One region of the Idiomarina sp. OT37-5b genome, then DNA from elsewhere that is predicted to be linked to it. Evidence: predicted binding sites of a transcription regulator. Region 1 holds the regulator's gene; each other region holds the start of a gene.
What was found. The regulator MetJ, encoded in region 1, represses methionine synthesis genes. The targets are predictions, from matches to a motif close to TAGACGTCTAGACGTCTA.

Region 1 (6,084 bases):
GTACGCATCACAACGTTGACACTGTGCTATCCAACCGCACTCGTGACACATCAGCGCCGGCGCATAGCCTCGACGATTGAGGAACAACAGCACTTGGTTACCTTTCGCCAGCTCTGTTGCCATTTGCTCTCGCAGCGGCTGCGAAACTCCGGCTTCCAGCTTTTGTCCTTTAAGATCCAGCAACTGATGCTTAACTTGTTCAGCGCCGCCGGCCCGTTGCTCCAGCTTAAGCCAGTTAAAGCGTTGATTAACCGCATTATTGAGTGTTTCCAGAGACGGCGTCGCCGTGCCCATAACAATTGGAATGTTCAGCAACTGCGCGCGCTTGATGGCAACATCGCGGGCATGGTAACGAAAGCCATCCTGTTGTTTGAACGAGAGGTCATGTTCTTCGTCAATAATAATCAGCCCCAACTGCTTGCAGGGCGTGAAAACCGCCGACCGGGTTCCGATAATAATCGCTGCCTGGCCAGATCGGCTGTCAAGCCAAGCTTGTAAGCGCTCACTATCATTCAATCCTGAGTGAAGCATGACAATAGGAACATCAAAGCGCTGTTGAAAGCGCTTTAGGGTTTGTGGCGTCAAACCAATTTCAGGAACCAACACCAACACCTGCTGTCCTCGTTGCAGAACCGGTGTAATGGCCTGCAAGTACACCTCGGTTTTACCGCTGCCGGTGATGCCCTGCAGCAGCATCGCTGCATGTCCTTGTTGCTGGTTAATGGTGGTTACCGCTACCGCCTGTTGCGAGTTAAGCGTGAGCGGCTCGTTATCCTGTACTAACCGCCAGAGTTCGGTTGATATCCGCGGCTGCCGCTGTTGCGCTTCAATCCAGCCTTTCTCGACCACGGCATTAATCACCGTGCTACTGATATTGGCGGCCGTTATCACTGAACGGGGTTGTGCCTCGATGGCCAGCAACTCCAGCAGTTGTTGTTGTTTCGGTGCACGCTTTAACTGCTCCGGCGCAATTTCCCTGCCCGCCTCAGTCAGTTGCCAATACTCCGTCGCCGGATACTCAGCAGCTGCGCCTTTACGCAGCAACACCGGTAACGTATTTGCGGCTACATCACCCAGGCTATGATGATAGTAGTCGGCGCTCCACTGGATCAGCTGCCAAATGTCATCGCTCCAGACCCGCCGCTCATCAATGACCGAGTCAATGTCCTTAACCACAAAATCCGGCTGCTCGTCGGTTTCGCCAATCGCAATGCCAACCAGGTGTCGATTGCCAAAAGGCACGCGCACGCGCACGCCTGGCTCCGGTAATGAACCAGTGTAACGATAACTAAAGCATTGCCGCATCGGAACCGGTAACGCAACTTGGATCAGCCGCTGAGGGCTATTGTTTTCGCTGGGCATGAGGCTATTTTGAGATGCTCTTAGCAAGAATACAAGCAACGATATTTTACTTGATCAAGTGCCCATGATCACATAGAATGCCGCGCTCCTAACGATTGTTGTTTTTTTGCGCATGGTGTCCGGCAACCAATGACCGGATAGCGATGCGGCCCATAATTGAGGTAATCCCATGAAAAAAGGTATTCATCCTAAGTACGAGGCCATCACGGTCACTTGCTCGTGCGGTAACAAGTTCGAAACTCGTTCTACCCGCACTGAAGATTTATTGGTCGACGTTTGTTCAGAGTGTCACCCATTCTACACTGGTAAGCAGCGTGTAATGGACACCGGCGGTCGCGTTGACAAATTTAAGAAGCGTTTCGGTACTCTGGGTAAGAAGTAATTCGCAACAGCGAATACATGCCCCCGGCAAGATAAGAAAACTACTGAAAACAACGCTTTGTTGTCAGTTTCTAGAAAAAGGCGCTATAAAGCGCCTTTTTTGTTTCCCTATCAGCTCACAGCCCCATTTGTTAAAGAAAAGTTAACTGGTGCGTTTTTATACACACCATAAATTAACTTCGCCATTCAGGCTCTCACCAGCAGGTAAGATTTGTTATTAGGCATTAAGTCGTTATGCTATAGAGTCATTGCTAACTTGCTATAGGGCGCTTTCTCTATGTCTGACTTTCGCCAACAAGCGTTGGATTACCACCAGTATCCTACCCCGGGTAAAATCTCAGTCGAGCTGACCAAGCCGGCTAATTCCAGCAAAGACCTGTCTCTGGCTTACAGTCCCGGTGTTGCAGAACCCGTGCGCGCCATCGCTGAAGATCCCGATAACGCCTATAAATACACGGCTAAGGGCAATTTAGTCGGTGTTATCAGTAACGGTACCGCCATTCTTGGTCTTGGTAATCTCGGTCCACTGGCATCGAAGCCGGTTATGGAGGGTAAAGCCTTATTATTTAAACGCTTTGCCGGGTTGGATGCGATTGATATTGAGGTCAGTCACCGTACGACACAGGATTTTATTAATACGGTTGCAAATATCGCGGATACCTTTGGCGGCATTAATTTAGAAGACATTAAAGCGCCGGAATGCTTTGAAATAGAGCAAGCACTGATCGAAAAATGCAATGTACCCATTTTCCATGACGACCAACACGGTACCGCCATTGTAACCGCCGCCGGTATGCTCAACGCACTGGAAATTCAGGGCAAAGAGCTGCGCAGTGCGCGTATAGTGTGCATGGGGGCAGGCGCGGCTGCTATCGCCTGTATGGAACTTTTGATCAAGTGTGGTGCTCAACGCGAGCACATCTATATGCTGGATTCGAAAGGTGTCATTCATACCCGCCGTGACGATCTCAACGAGTACAAAGCCTTGTTTGCTAACAACACCGACAAGCGCACACTCGAAGAAGTCATCGAAGGCGCCGATTTATTCCTCGGTGTGTCCGGACCGGATTTACTGTCACCGGATGCACTAAAATTGATGGCCGACAAGCCAGTGGTCTTCGCTTGTTCTAATCCGGATCCCGAAATTAAGCCAGCGTTGGCCAAAAAAGCCCGTAATGATGTCATTATCGGCACCGGTCGTTCCGACTACCCCAACCAAGTCAACAACGTGTTATGTTTTCCGTTCATGTTCCGTGGCGCGCTGGACGTAAGAGCGACAGCGATAACGGATGAAATGAAAATTGCGGCGGTCGAAGCCATTCGGCAGTTAGCCAAGGAAGAAGTGCCCGCTGCCGTGCTGGAGGCTTCGGGTGATAACGCACTGAGTTTTGGCGCTGACTACATTATTCCAAAACCGATGGATCCGCGCTTGTGTCAGCGAGTTGCCCGTGCCGTTGCCGTGGCCGCTGTAGAGTCGGGCGTGGCGAAAATTCCGTTACCGAAAAATTACATGCTGGATCAAGGTTGATCCAGCTCCTCATCCGTGGGGATAGGCAAGCCGCGGGCTTCCAATTCCTCACGCACCGCTTTCGGAATCTTATGCGGGTTTGATTTCTCCAAGTCTTCATCGGTGGGTAGCGGCTGACCGGTAAAGGCGTGTAAAAACGCTTCACACAGCAGTTCGCTGTTTGTAGCATGGCGCAGGTTATTGACTTGACGTCTTGTGCGCTCATCGGTCAGTACCTTAAGCACTCGGGTCGGAATCGACACAGTCACTTTTTTTACTTGCTGACTTTTTCGACCATGCTCTGCGTACGGGTAAATGTACTCACCGTTCCACTTCATTGTTGTATCTCGCTTTATGAAAAACCCTTATAAGATATAATGAATTGTACTCATCACGATAGCCACGTCAAATTTTATCCATCTAGATGGCCAAAAGTTGCTGACATTTGCTTCGCAATATTTTAGCCTTAGCGTTAATGACGATTTGCAAATAGGTATAAAGGAAGCGATAGATGGCGATTGAAGGGCTAACTGAGGAACAGATTCAAGCTGCAGCGGAAAGCGTGCAGGTCCATAAGTTTGGCGGCAGTAGCTTGGCTGATGCCTTTTGTTACCGTCGCGTGGCCCGTATCGTTACCGAGTACGCGGGAGCCAGCGACGTGGTCGTGGTTTCTGCCGCCGGAGATACCACCAACCGCATTCTCGCCATCCTTACGGCCAGTAAACAAGCCGGTGATACTGCCACAATACTGCTCGATCAATTGGAAAGTTTTCAGCAGGGCTTAATCAGCGAACTGTTAAGCGGTGAGCTGGAACAACAACTGTTGGCCTTATCGAAAGAAGATTTTGCACGCTTCCGTCGTTTCGTTGCCGGTGAGGAAACCATCACCGGCGATGCCGAGCTGCTCTCCTACGGCGAGTTGTGGTCAGCACGGCTGCTGGCAGCGTTACTGCGTAAACAGGGAACCCGTGCCGAGCACATTGATGCACGCGACTTCCTGCGTGCCGAGGACGCACCGGAGCCTATCATTCAGGAACCTGAGTCGCGCGCCGAGCTATTGCGCCGCGTTGCCCCCTTCCCGGGCACGCGGTTTATCGTTACCGGCTTTATTGCCCGTGGCTTGAATAACGAAAGTCTAACCCTCGGACGCAATGGCAGTGACTATTCCGCCACTCTGGTTGGGAGTCTGCTGAACGTAAAGCAGGTGACCATCTGGAAGGATGTAGCCGGCGTCTACTCCGCTGATCCCCGCAAAATTGAGCGGGTCGTCAGCTTACCATCATTAGATTGGGCCGAAGCCGAAGAGCTGGCTCGATTGGGCAGTCCTGTTCTGCACCCGCGTACGTTTCAACCGGTCAACCGCGAACGCATGGTGATTTCAGTACGCTCCAGTTTAAAAGTCGAAAACCAACAAACCCGAATCGGTCAGTTCGAGCATACCGAACCACGCGGCAAAGTCTTTACGTCGCTCTCCGAGGTGGTGTTGTTTAAAGTTGAACTGAATGACAAAGCGCTGGTTGATAAGCTTAACGAGCTCGATTTAGAACCCTTGTTCGCCTGGACAGAACCCGAAAACCACCAACAGTACCTGGTGTTCCACCAAAATCATTTAGAGTACATCAGCCGCTGGCTAGAGCAGATTGACGTTGGTAACACAGTCACGCAAATACGCGGTTACTCGATGGTTGCCTTGGTGGGTAATCGTATTCAGGAGACGGATCAATACACCACGTTCAAACTGCAACTGGGTGAGCAGAAAGTTCGCCGCTTTGGTCTCGGTGAAAACGGTAACTCAGCCATTGCGATCCTTGAACAGCAGTTAGACAGCCGCTTATTAAACCGTCTACACAGTCAGCTGTTTAACTACCGTCGCAGCCTCGGCGTGCTTGTGCTTGGTCGCGGAAATATTGGTACTGCCTGGCTGGAGTTGTTCAAACAGCAACGTGACCGCATCAACCAAATGATGGACGTTCGTGTTATCGGTATCGCAAATTCTAAGCGCCTGTGGCTTGACTACAGCGGTGTTGAACTGAGTGACTGGACAAGCAATTTTGACCGCTTGGCACGACCCTATGTTTTGACCGAGCTGCTGCGCGAACTGCCCAACGCTCCGTACGATGAGTTGGTTATTCTCGACCTCACCGACGCCAAGCCGGTAGCACAGCTCTACCCAAGCTTGTTTGCCAACGGTCTGCACATCATCAGCGCCAATAAGCGGGCTGGCTCCGCGGAAGAGTCACTGTATCGTGAGATTCGCACCATCCAGCATGAGTACAAACGTGAATGGCTTTATAACACCACCGTTGGGGCGGGATTGCCGCTGAATTACGCGATTAACGATTTACGCGGGCAGGGCGATGAAATTCGCAGTATCTCAGGTATTTTCTCTGGTACGATGTCGTGGCTATTTGAGAACTTTAACGCCGAAACCAAGTTCAGTGACCTCGTTGCTGAGGCCAAACAGCGGGGCTATAGCGAACCCGATCCCCGCGAAGATCTGTCCTGTCAGGATCTTGTCCGGAAGTTGCTGATCCTGGCGCGCGAAATTGGCCTCAATCTTGACTGGGAAGACATCAATGTCAACAGCCTGGTACCGGAGCATTTACAGAACATTTCGGCTGAACAATTCATGCAACGGCTGAATGAGCTCGATGAGCCAATGGATGCGATGCTGCAGGAGGCGGCTAAAGACGGCAAGGTACCGAGACTATTAGCCAGTTTCTCAGTCACAGACGAAAAGCGCGTAAAAGCACAAATCGGTATCGAGTACATACCGGAGGGCGACATGCTGGCGAACTTGATCCCCGGCGAGAACATCTTCGTGATCTATACCG
Region 2 (6,084 bases), 600 kb from region 1:
ATGACAGCGGGTAAAACGCGTTAACCGATTTCTTTTACGTCAATTTTGTGTTTTTCGACGTGGGCAACGCGTTCACGGATTTGACGTTCCAGTTGATCCACCAGGTCCTTGTTGTCGAGGCGCAGTTTTTGCCGTTCGCCGCCAATATACAAGCCACTTTTATTCTTTGCACCGGCCAACCCAACTTCGGCAACCAGGGCTTCCCCCGGGCCGTTGACGACACAGCCGATAATGGACACATCCATCGGCACCGTAACGTCTTCAAGCCGCTGTTCCAATTCGTTAACGGTTGCTATCACATCAAACTCCTGCCGCGAACAACTTGGGCAGGCAATGAAGTTAATGCCACGGGACCGGATCCTGAGCGATTTCAGAATATCGAATCCCACTTTGATCTCTTCGACGGGATCCGCCGCTAATGACACCCGCAAGGTATCGCCAATCCCTTCGGCCAATAGCATACCCAGACCGATGGATGATTTGACCGCGCCACTGCGCTTGCCGCCCGCTTCGGTGATGCCCAAGTGCAACGGTTGCTCAATTTGTTTCGCCAATAAGCGATAAGAATCAACCGCGAGAAACACATCGGATGCTTTGACACTGACTTTAAAGTCCTGGAAATTAAGTCGATCGAGAATCTCGACATGCCGCATCGCCGATTCAACCAGTGCCGCGGGCGTTGGTTCACCATATTTTTCTTGCAGGTCTTTCTCCAGCGAACCACCGTTAACACCAATTCGGATAGGAATGTTTTTATCTCTGGCGGCGTCAACAACCGCGCGAATACGATCTTCGCGGCCAATATTGCCGGGATTAATGCGCAAGCAGTCGGCACCGTATTCCGCCACTTTTAAAGCAATGCGATAGTCAAAGTGGATGTCTGTTACCAAAGGCACAGGACTGCCCTGCTTGATGGCTTTAAACGCTTCTGCGGCCTCCATCGTGGGTACCGAAACACGCACAATATCCGCTCCCGCGTCGGCCAGCGCCTGAATTTGCGCTAAGGTCGCCTGCACATCGGTGGTTTCGGTGTTGGTCATGGACTGCACCGCAATCGGAGCGCCATCACCAATGGGCACATCGCCGACGTAGATACGACGGGAGGGTCTGCGCTTGATGGGACTTTCGTGCATCATAGATCGATATTCCTACTGCTTAGAGATCCACTATTAATTGGTTGCCGGTACGGTCAGACGCGCAACACGTGACTGTCGGAAGCTGCTCAAGTCTACGGTTTCGCCTTGATAAGTAATAGTCACCGCTTCTGGCTTACACACGGTAATCGAGAACGGTGCTTCACCGGGCACCTGCATAGTATAACCAGCGGCTTTGATACCGACCGCCTGAGTTTCGCCGTTGGCGTCATCAACTTTTACCCAACACTCTTCACTGAACTGAAACACCAAGCTGGCAGCTGTGTCTTCCTGTTGCGCTTGTGGTGACGTATTTTGGTCGGCGTCCGAGTCGGCTGCCGGCGACGGTTCATTGACGTCTGCAAGCTCACTCTCGTTGGCCGTATCATCGGTGACGGTAGCCGGTTGTTCATCATCAACGGCAGACTCGTCACTCGCGCCTGATTCTGGTGCCGGCTCGTTGACTGCCGCCAGCGTCGTTTCTGGTTGCTCAGTTTCGGACACGGTTACTGCCTCATCCGCGGTCGACTGATTCGGGTCGTTGGCGGTCAACGAGGTACTCACATCGTCGGCCTCAACTTCCGATTCCAGCAACGGTTGTTCATCATTTTTAGTTGGTTCTGGCTGCGACGTCGCCGGTGACTGCAGTTGCGGCTGCGACGACTCCTGCACTTCCGTTTCTGTAACCGCTTGCTCCACATCATCACTGATGCTGTTAAAACTCAAGTCACTGTCTTGCCACCACCAGATGACTAAGCCGATGACGACAATGATTACTGCGTAAGTAATCAGCATGAGACGGTTGTCGTTTTCTTCGTGTTTTACGCGCCGCGAAAAGCTTTGCATGGCTGACGTGTCAGGCTCTTTAATGCCTAATTTGCGGTAGGCTGCAAACACTTCCTGTTCATTGACATCGAGCAGTTTTGCGTAGGACCGCAAATAACCTTTAATAAAGGTAGGTGTTGAAAACGAGTCATACTCATCGTTTTCGAGCAATTCGATGATCTGTAAACGCAGCCGCAAGCGATCCGCGACCTCACGCTGACTCAGGTTTTTGCGTTCTCTGGCCTCTTTTAAGATCTGTCCAGGCCCTTTGACAGGTTCCTTCTGCTGTTCCGCGGAGGCTTTTACGTCGTTGTTATCTACCGCGTTTTCCTCAGTGTCGTTCGATTGATTATCAGCAGTCATGATATCTGGGTTGTTCCCTGTTAGTACGCTACCCTCTCGCTTCGGCTCAGCGACTGGTTAAGCACTGTGCTCGGTTGGCAGCAACATCTTGCTGTAACCTTTGAGCATGGTCAAACATCACCAGCGCTTGTTGCCAGTGACCGGATAAGCACAGCGCGATAGCGTAATTGTTGTACAATGCGCCGCTCATAGGTTGCCATGATAACGCTTGCTGGTAAAGTAGCAACGCAGAATTGAGCTTTTCTTTGTGTAAATACCATTGTCCGAGGGCGATGATGACGGCTTCTGCTCCTGGTGCGTCGGCGTATGCTTTATCGAGATGTTGGCGGGCGCGTTCCAGGTGTCCGCGTTTCATGTATTCGAGGCCAAGGTTGAGGCGATGTTGGCCGGCATCGCTGAGTGATGTACTGGGGGCTGCGCTACAACCGCTCAGGGTTACGGCGAGTACTATCCATATTCTCATTTCAGCATTCCTTTGCTTATTTGCGCTACGCGCTTGGCGCCGCCAGCGGCGGCTTGCTTGGCGGCACGTGCTGCGCGGTGCCTTGCTCGACGCGGACTCCCCCCGCTTGCCTGGCGCGCCGGAGGCGCTTGCTCAAAACAGCGCAGCTTGTCGTGCCTTCGGTACGACTCGCTAAGGTGAGCCAGTAAGCTTGTGGGGCGCCTAGCTGTTAGAAGCGATGGCGATCTCGTCGCCGCGCGCCGCTTGTTGGCGCTTGAGGATGCGCTTGGTGCGGTCAATCACATCACCCACCAATTGACCACAGGCCGCATCAATGTCGTCACCACGGGTCTTCCTGACCATCACGGTAAAGCCATATTCCATCAACACCTTAGCAAAACGGTCGATGCGCGAGTTGCTCGAACGCCCGTAATCCGATCCCGGGAACGGATTAAACGGAATAAGATTAATTTTACTGGGCGTGTCCTTAAGCGTTTTCGCCAATTCGTGCGCCTGATCCGTCGAATCATTGACGTGATCCAGCATCACATATTCTACGGTCACTTTGTGTTGCGCTTTTGATTGCTCAACATAGCGGCGACTCGACGCTAAAAACTGTTCAATGTTGTACTTTTTATTGATCGGCACAATCTCGTTACGCAGCTCATCATTCGGCGCGTGCAACGAAATCGCCAGCATCACATCAATTTGTTCGGCCAGTTTATCCAGTGCCGGTACCACCCCTGAGGTGCTTAGCGTGACACGGCGTTTTGATAAACCAAAACCGTAGTCGTCCAGCATCAATTCCATCGCCGGAACAACATTATTCATATTCAGTAGCGGTTCACCCATCCCCATCATCACCACGTTGGTAACAGGTTTTATGCCGGTTTTACCGTAGGCTCCGAGTAGTTGATTAACGCGCCATACCTGACCAATGATTTCCGCAACGTTGAGATTACGGTTAAAGCCTTGCGCCCCGGTCGAGCAGAAGGTGCATTCCAGCGCACAGCCAACCTGCGATGACACACATAAGGTCGCTCGATCACGCTCGGGAATCCATACCGTCTCCACATCCTGTCCGTCAAATAAGGTCATGACAAACTTGATGGTGCCGTCGGAGGATTGCTGTTGAGTGCGGACTTCTGGCGCCCGAACTTCTGCAACTTGCTTGAGTTTTTCCCGCAGCTTTTTGTTGAGATTGGTCATCTCATCAAAATCATCCACGCAAAAATGATACAACCATTTCATCACCTGATCGGCACGAAATGGCTTCTCCCCCATTTCGCGGAAGAATTCTTTCATTCCCTCGCGGTTGAGGTTAAGAAGGTTCACTTTTTTGTCGATGGTATTGGTCATAAATTTCCTGTTAAATTGGAATACTTCGGCTCCGCGGAAGCGAAGCCGAAGCTAAGATCTTACCGAGTGCGTGGGCAGATTTCTTCGTCGCTGAAGAAGTAAGCAATTTCACGCGCAGCAGATTCAACAGCGTCTGAGCCGTGTACTGCATTTTCGTCGATAGTTTCAGCATAGTCTGCACGTAACGTTCCTGCCAGTGCTTCTGCCGGGTTCGTTGCGCCCATGATGTCGCGGTTTTTACGGACGGCGTCTTCGCCTTCCAGAACCTGAACAACGATTGGGCCAGAGGTCATGAACTCAACCAAAGCGCCGAAGAAAGGACGTTCTTTGTGTTCCGCGTAAAAACCTTCCGCCTGTTCTTTGCTCAGGTGCATCATTTTAGCTGCAACAATGCGTAGACCTGCAGATTCGAAACGGTTGTAGATAGCACCGATTAAGTTTTTAGCAACTGCATCGGGCTTGATGATTGATAAAGTGCGCTCTAAAGCCATCTGTTTTACTCCAAAAAGGGTATTAAACCAGTGATTAAATTTTCCGCGCGAATTATACGGGAGATTGCATTAAAAATCGAATAGCGATTGATTGTTTTTGTTTAAATTCTAAGTTAGGATGCAAAAACATATAGCCATATAGACGTCTATACGACGAGAGGAGTAATAAGCATGGCACAAGCAACCTTGGGTGGCGGCTGTTTTTGGTGTGTTGAGTCAGCCTTCCTGCAAGTCAAGGGCATCAGCAATGTACAATCGGGATACACCGGTGGCCATACTGAAAATCCGACTTATGAACAAGTGTGTAGCGGTGAGACCGGACACGCGGAAGTCGCGCAGTTAACCTACGACCCTGAGCAAATTTCGTATCGTCAAATCCTCGAAATCTTCTTCACGTTGCACGATCCAACGCAGGTGAACCGTCAGGGCAATGACATTGGCACGCAGTATCGCACGTCGATTTTTTACCACGACGATGAGCAAAAGCGTGAAGCGGAGCAAATCATTGCTGAACTTGAGTCAGAGGGTGCCTTTGCTGATCCGATTGTAACTGAGGTGTCGCCGCTGGAGGTGTTTTATCCGGCTGAGGATTATCATACCAACTACTTTAACCGAAACCCGGAAAATCCGTACTGTCAGGCGGTGATTTCACCGAAATTAGCGAAATTCCGTAAGACCTTTGCCGGGCTGCTGCGCTAGTTCCTAGCGCTTGGCGCCGCCTCCGGCGGCTTGCCCGGCGCTGCTCGCTACGCTAGCAGCTTGCTTAGCGTTCGCTGCGCGAACTTGCTAGACGGCGCGTAGCGCCTTGCCTAAAAGCAGTAACTTGCGCCTTCGGCGCAAGAATGCTTGTCGCGCCAACGGCGCGACTCGCCGGTGTTTGCAAGCGCCTTTGGCGCGCCTGGCAAGCGGGCAGAGCCCGCGCCGAGCAAGGCACGGCGAACTACGTGCCGCCGGGCAAGCCGCCGGAGGCGGCGCCAAGCGCTTAGAAAGTGCTAAGGGCTCGGTAAACCGCGAGGATGTGTTCGGCGGCGTGGTCTACTTCCGCTTCCGTCGTTGGGCGGCCGAAGCTGAAGCGTAACGAGGCATGCGCCAACTCATCCGTCAGCCCCAGCGCTCTCAGCACGTAAGACGGCTCGACACTGGCCGAAGTACAGGCAGAGCCTGATGAAATGGCGAGATCTTTTAGTGACATCAGTAAAATCTCACCCTCGACATCCGCAAAGCGCAAATTAATGATGTGCGGCACCCGCAACGCATCACTGCCGTTTAGATCGATGCCAGGCTCAGCCAGTAGCGGCGTTAAAAACCGCTGACGGAGTTGCTCAAAGTACTCTGCATCGTGTTGCAGTCGCTCTCCGGCAACCGCGCAGGCTTCGCCAAGCCCGACGATTTGATGGGTTGCCAGGGTACCTGAGCGCATACCTCGCTCATGCCCGCCACCGTGCATTTGCGCCTGTAGCCGCACTCTTGG
Region 3 (6,084 bases), 300 kb from region 1:
TCGATAGTTTTGTTGTTTAATAAACCGAGTTAGTTGTTGGTAAAGCTCTCGATTGGCTCTTTTTAAATTATAGTTACGAAAGCGTTGAAAGGAATTTAAGAATGGCTGACGGTCGGAACTGAAGCTCAGTGAGCGAGAAGTGCCAGTAGCTTCCTGCCACTGGTAAGAAAACTGCAACTGTTGATCTTGCTGTGTGCGTTCAAAGGACTGTTGCTGAGAAAAAGCCGGAAGTGACGTTAGTGTGATCAACAACAACACGCCAGCGAACCCAATCTTTTGATGATGCAACCGGCGGCCGTTCATTGTTTCTCGTCAGAACTTCATTTCGGTGATGGGATTCTCTTCAAACTTAAGATCCACTTGGTATTCTACCCCGCCAGCACGGACAAAGAAGTACGTCTTATCGCGTTTAAATAACTCTTGCAGAGTGATAATTTTTACGCCCGGACGTCGCTCTGGTCCCCAATCGGACATTTCTACGCCAAAACGTGTAACCAGTATGTTTTTATAACGATCATTAGTGATGAGTAACAATTTCTTGTTCTCATCTTTCAGCATGATGGTATTGCCGGTTACAGTGTAAGGTTCTTCGTTACCGAACACGAGCTTGCTCCTATCGAAAGACAAAATCAGAATGAATGCTTAATCGAGCACGAGTTAACGTTGCAACTATAACGAATTATTAAAGATTAACCAATACAGCGTCAACGAAACTATCGCAAGTGTTAATCGCTGAGCGAGCTCATATAATCTTCAACGATCAGTAGGGCGGCCTGACTGTCGACTTTTCCTTTACTGAGGTTTCGGTAACCGCCGTCGCTGAACAGTTGTTCACGAGCAGCGGTTGAGGTTAGACGTTCATCCTGAAAAACAACCTTCACGCCAAAGCGTCCATGTATTCGGTTGCCAAACTTGCGGGCTCGTTGGGTAAGTGGTTGTTCGCTACCATCCATGTTTAACGGCAACCCAACCACCACCTGCTCGGGCTGCCATTCTTTTAACAGTTGCTCCAGTTGGTTCCAGTCAGGAACTCCGTCACGGGCTTTTAAGGCCGCCAATGGGGATGCCGTTGCAGTAATGGTTTGTCCAACTGCAACGCCGATGCTTTTGGTGCCAAAATCAAAGCCCAGTAAGGTCATGCGTGACCAACGTCTGGACCAAGCTGCCAAACATCAAAGCCCAGTTTTTCGGTGGCTTTCTGCCAGCGCTCTGCAACGGGCGTATTAAATAGAATGTCCGGGTCTGCAGGAATCGACAGCCATGCGTTTTCGGCGAGCTCTTTTTCCAGTTGTCCGGCTTCCCAGCCGGCGTAACCGAGCGTCAATAAAAATTTCAGTGGCGCCGCAGATGAGCCGAGCGCTTCTAAAATATCGCGCGACGTAGTCACCATAATATCGTCACTGAGCTTTAAACTGCTGCGCCAGTTATCCTGCGGTGGATGGATAACAAAGCCGCGCTCCTGGCCGACAGGACCACCGGTAAAAACCGGACCCGTCAGTTGCTCGGAGGTTTGTGGATAAACGATTTCAAGCTTATCCAACAAGCTGTTGACCTTGAGGTTCGCGGGTTGATTGATGATTAAACCCATCGCACCGTCTTCGTTATGCTCGCAGATATAGGTTACGCTGCGCTTGAACAACGGATCGTCCATTGTCGGCGTGGCTATCAAAAAATGATTCTGTAAGCTTTCCATCGGTGACTCCTTAACAATCGATACCTTAGATATCGGTGCGATGGTGCAAAATTCAATGTTGCTGCGATAACTTTTTGTCAATTGCGGCAAACAATTTGGCGGCAATATTGATGTCGTAAGCGGCCTCTATTTCGCGCATACAGGTCGGGCTGGTTACGTTAATCTCCGTGACTTTATCACCAATCACATCCAGACCTACTAAGAGTAGTCCGCGTCGACTAAGTTCCGGACCGATGGCGTTGGCAATAGCCCAGTCTGAATCTGATAACGGCTGGGCGCGGCCACTGCCGCCGGCCGCTAAGTTACCCCGGGTTTCGCCCGCCGAAGGCACGCGAGCCAGCGCATAAGGCATCGGTTCGCCGTCAATGATAAGGATGCGTTTGTCACCATCCTTAATGGCCGGTAAGTACTTCTGTGCCATGGCGTAGCGGCGGCCCTTCTGTGTCAATGTTTCGATAATGACGCCTAAATTGGCACCATCCGCACCGACTTTGAAAATGGACGCGCCACCCATGCCATCGAGGGGTTTCATGATCACTTCCTGGTGCTGCTTATGAAATGCCTTTAACACCTCTGCGTTAGCACTGACGATGGTATCGGTGGTAAATTCCGCAAACCAGCTGGTATAAAGCTTCTCGTTACAGTCACGTAAACTTTGAGGCTTGTTGACGACAAGCGCACCGTCACGCTCCGCCAGCTCCAAAATCTGGGTGGCATACAGGAATTCGCTGTCAAACGGCGGATCTTTGCGCATCATAATGACATCGAAGTCGCCCAATGCCCGCTTTTCATCCTCGCCGAGCTGATAAAAATCACTGCTGCGATCGGTAACATGAACGGTTCGGGTAAGCGCAAACGGTTGGCCGTTATCGATTAACAGGTCGCCCATTTCGATGTAATAACATTGATATCCCTGTGCTTGAGCCTCAAGCAACAATCGAAAACTGGTGTCTTTGTGCGTTTTGACCTCGGCGATGGGATCCATCACCATAGCAAGCGTTTTCATGCCTTATCCTTTTTGACTGTGTTTAGGCGAGGTCGCCGATTTGATACTGCAGTACACTCAGCGCAGTCAAAGCAGCGGTTTCGGTGCGTAGTATACGCGGCCCCAAACGTATCGGTTTAAATTCATGATGGGCAGCCTGAGTCACCTCTTGGTCGCTAAAGCCGCCTTCCGGGCCGATGATCAATACCGCTGAAGTCATCGTTCTGCCCGCAATAAGTTCCGTTAACGGCGCCGGAGCATAGGGGTCGAGCGTCAACTTCAATTGCCCTTCGACCTGGGCAACAAAGGTTTCCATAGCCTGTGCCGGGTGCACGGTGGGAACCACACTGCGGCCACATTGTTCACAGGCAGAGATAACCACTTTTTGCCACTGCTGGCGTTTCTTTTCAAGTCGCTCGCCGGATAATTTAACACCGCAGCGCTCACTAAAAAGCGGAGTAATTTCAGTGACGCCGAGCTCGACCGATTTCTGTAACGCAAAATCCATGCGGTCGCCACGGGAAATGACTTGTCCTAAGTGCACCTGCAACGGCGACTCCGTTGGGTTCTCGGTTTTCTGAATCGGGCGGGCGCTGGCGTTGCGTTTGCTCACTTCGGTGAGTTCGGCTTGATACTCAAAGCCGTCACCATTAAACAGACAAACCGTTTGTCCGCTACTCATCCGTAATGCCTTCACGCTGTGCTGAAAGGCATCGGCCGATAACTCGACCTCGACGCCGATAGCCAAAGCGTCAGGGTGATACAGTCTTGGCAGTCTCATTGACATTTCTCATAACGAAGTGGACTTTTAGACGTCCAGAAGTAGAAAAATAATTGTTGATCGGTTACATTACCGTTTTAGTACTAGTAGCTTTAATCAAAATAAAGGAATGGTAGACATATGTCACGTCACCTGTTCACGTCCGAGTCAGTTTCTGAGGGACATCCGGATAAAATTGCCGACCAGATTTCTGATGCGGTGCTTGATGCCATTTTAACAGATGACCCGCGCGCTCGGGTTGCCTGTGAGACTTATGTAAAAACCGGTATGGTACTGGTGGGCGGTGAAATTTCAACGAACGCCTGGGTTGATATTGAAGAACTGACCCGTAATACCATCAAAGACGTTGGTTATGTGCATTCAGACATGGGTTTTGATGCCAATTCTTGTGCCGTACTCAATGCGATTGGTAAACAAAGTATGGACATCAACCAAGGGGTTGATCGAGAGCATCCTGAACAGCAGGGGGCCGGCGACCAGGGTCTGATGTTTGGTTATGCGTCGAATGAAACCTCGGTGTTGATGCCGGCGCCAATTACCTACGCACACCGCGTGGTGCAGCGTCAGTCTGAGGTGCGCAAGAACGGTACCCTGCCGTGGTTACGTCCGGACGCGAAAAGCCAGCTGACGTTTGTCTATGAAAACGGAAAACCGGTTGGTATCGATACCGTGGTACTGTCGACCCAACACCGCGAAGATATTACCCAGGATCAGTTGAAAGAAGCTGTGATGGAAGAGATCCTGAAGCCGGTGCTGCCACAGCAGTGGATTACCAAAGACACCAAGTTTCATATCAACCCGACCGGTCGCTTCGTGATTGGCGGCCCGATGGGTGATTGTGGCTTGACCGGCCGTAAAATCATTGTTGATACCTACGGCGGTATGGCACGCCACGGTGGCGGCGCGTTCTCCGGTAAGGATCCGTCGAAAGTAGACCGCAGTGCTGCTTATGCCGCACGTTATGTGGCGAAGAACCTGGTCGCAGCCGGTCTGGCTGAACGCTGTGAAATTCAGGTTTCGTATGCCATCGGCGTGGCCGAGCCGACCTCAATCAGCATCGACACCTTCGGCACCTCTAAGTACGATGAGGAAACGCTGATTGCGCTGGTTCGCCGACACTTTGATCTACGCCCTTACGGCCTTATTCAAATGCTCAACTTAGAACAGCCGATATACCGTAAAACTGCGGCTTACGGCCACTTTGGCCGCGATGAATTCCCGTGGGAACAGACCGACAAAGCGGAGATTCTTAAAGCCGATATCTAACCGCGCCGGCGGCTAGAAAATACGCATTAAATTTGCTTGTAACCCCCGAAATGTGGAGAATACGCGCATCTGAATTCGCATCTCACCGTTTGGGGGTTTTTCATGTCTGACCGTCGTCATCTCGCCAATGCTATTCGTGCTCTAAGTATGGATGCTGTACAAAAAGCCAAGTCTGGCCATCCCGGAGCGCCCATGGGCATGGCGGATATTGCCGAAGTGTTGTGGCGTGATTATCTAAAACACAACCCGAATAATCCGCATTGGGCTGACCGCGATCGTTTCGTCCTGTCGAACGGGCATGGTTCAATGCTCATATACTCGCTCCTGCACTTAAGCGGTTACGACCTCAGTATTGATGATCTTAAACAATTCCGCCAACTGCATTCGAAGACGCCGGGCCATCCGGAATACGGTTATACACCCGGTATCGAAACTACCACCGGACCACTGGGGCAGGGTATTGCTAATGCCATCGGTATGGCTCTGGCAGAAAAAGTGCTGGCGGCCCAGTTTAACCGTGAAGGTCATCAAATCATTAACCACCACACCTACGCGTTTCTCGGTGATGGCTGCCTGATGGAAGGTATTTCGCATGAAGCGTGCTCGCTGGCGGGGACGCTGGGACTGGGTAAGCTGATCGCGTTTTACGACGACAACGGCATCTCCATTGACGGTGAAGTTGAAGGCTGGTTTACCGATGACACCGCGAAGCGTTTTGAATCCTATAACTGGCACGTTATTCGTGATGTTGATGGGCATGATGCCGGCGCCATCAGTGATGCCATTGAGCAGGCGCAGGCAAATCAGGATCAGCCGACCCTGATCATCTGCAAAACCGTGATTGGTTTTGGCTCACCAAACAAACAGGGCAAAGAGAGCTGTCACGGCGCGCCACTGGGCGATGATGAAATTACAGCGACTCGTGAAAAACTGGGTTGGAACTACGGGCCGTTCGAAATTCCGGCCGATGTCTATCAGCAATGGTCAGCAAAAGACCGCGGTGACGCTGTTGAAGCTAGCTGGAACAAACGCTGGGTTGCTTACGAACAGGAATTCCCGCAACTGGCGGCGGAATTGAAGCGCCGTCTAAATGGTGAGTTGCCGACGGACTTCGAGCAACAGGTTGTCGATTACGCCAAACGGTTACAGGCGAACCCGGATAACCCTGCGACACGTAAAGCCTCGCTGAATGCGTTAAACGAATTTGGTCCAAAGCTGGGTGAACTGTTGGGCGGTTCTGCCGATCTGGCAGGTTCGAACCTAACCCTTTGGGATGGAGCGAAAGGCATCGATGCGAACGACGCTAGTGGTAACTACGTGTACTACGGTGTGCGCGAATTTGCGATGTCAGCGATCATG

Region 2: a site for MetJ is predicted at 4,745-4,762, ahead of msrA (peptide-methionine (S)-S-oxide reductase MsrA). Genes of this name have one in related genera too.
Region 3: a site for MetJ is predicted at 3,480-3,497, ahead of metK (methionine adenosyltransferase). Genes of this name have one in related genera too.

The regions. Positions count from the first base shown of each region.
Region 1 covers NZ_CP027188.1:2,752,378-2,758,461, forward strand. The annotation lists gene priA (primosomal protein N') at 1-1,362, opposite strand, end outside; gene rpmE (50S ribosomal protein L31) at 1,532-1,744, shown strand; gene C5610_RS12915 (malic enzyme-like NAD(P)-binding protein) at 2,021-3,271, shown strand; gene metJ (met regulon transcriptional regulator MetJ) at 3,262-3,588, opposite strand; gene C5610_RS12925 (bifunctional aspartate kinase/homoserine dehydrogenase II) at 3,762-6,084, shown strand, end outside.
Region 2 covers NZ_CP027188.1:454,397-460,480, reverse strand. The annotation lists gene ispG (flavodoxin-dependent (E)-4-hydroxy-3-methylbut-2-enyl-diphosphate synthase) at 21-1,136, opposite strand; gene rodZ (cytoskeleton protein RodZ) at 1,170-2,321, opposite strand; gene C5610_RS02210 (pilus assembly protein PilF) at 2,368-2,784, opposite strand; gene C5610_RS02205 (bifunctional tRNA (adenosine(37)-C2)-methyltransferase TrmG/ribosomal RNA large subunit methyltransferase RlmN) at 2,986-4,122, opposite strand; gene ndk (nucleoside-diphosphate kinase) at 4,182-4,613, opposite strand; gene msrA (peptide-methionine (S)-S-oxide reductase MsrA) at 4,785-5,312, shown strand; gene C5610_RS02190 (IscS subfamily cysteine desulfurase) at 5,596-6,084, opposite strand, start outside.
Region 3 covers NZ_CP027188.1:2,453,648-2,459,731, reverse strand. The annotation lists gene C5610_RS11590 (transglutaminase-like domain-containing protein) at 1-303, opposite strand, end outside; gene C5610_RS11585 (hypothetical protein) at 313-603, opposite strand; gene ruvX (Holliday junction resolvase RuvX) at 726-1,139, opposite strand; gene C5610_RS11575 (YqgE/AlgH family protein) at 1,136-1,693, opposite strand; gene gshB (glutathione synthase) at 1,746-2,699, opposite strand; gene C5610_RS11565 (16S rRNA (uracil(1498)-N(3))-methyltransferase) at 2,722-3,459, opposite strand; gene metK (methionine adenosyltransferase) at 3,580-4,725, shown strand; gene tkt (transketolase) at 4,828-6,084, shown strand, end outside.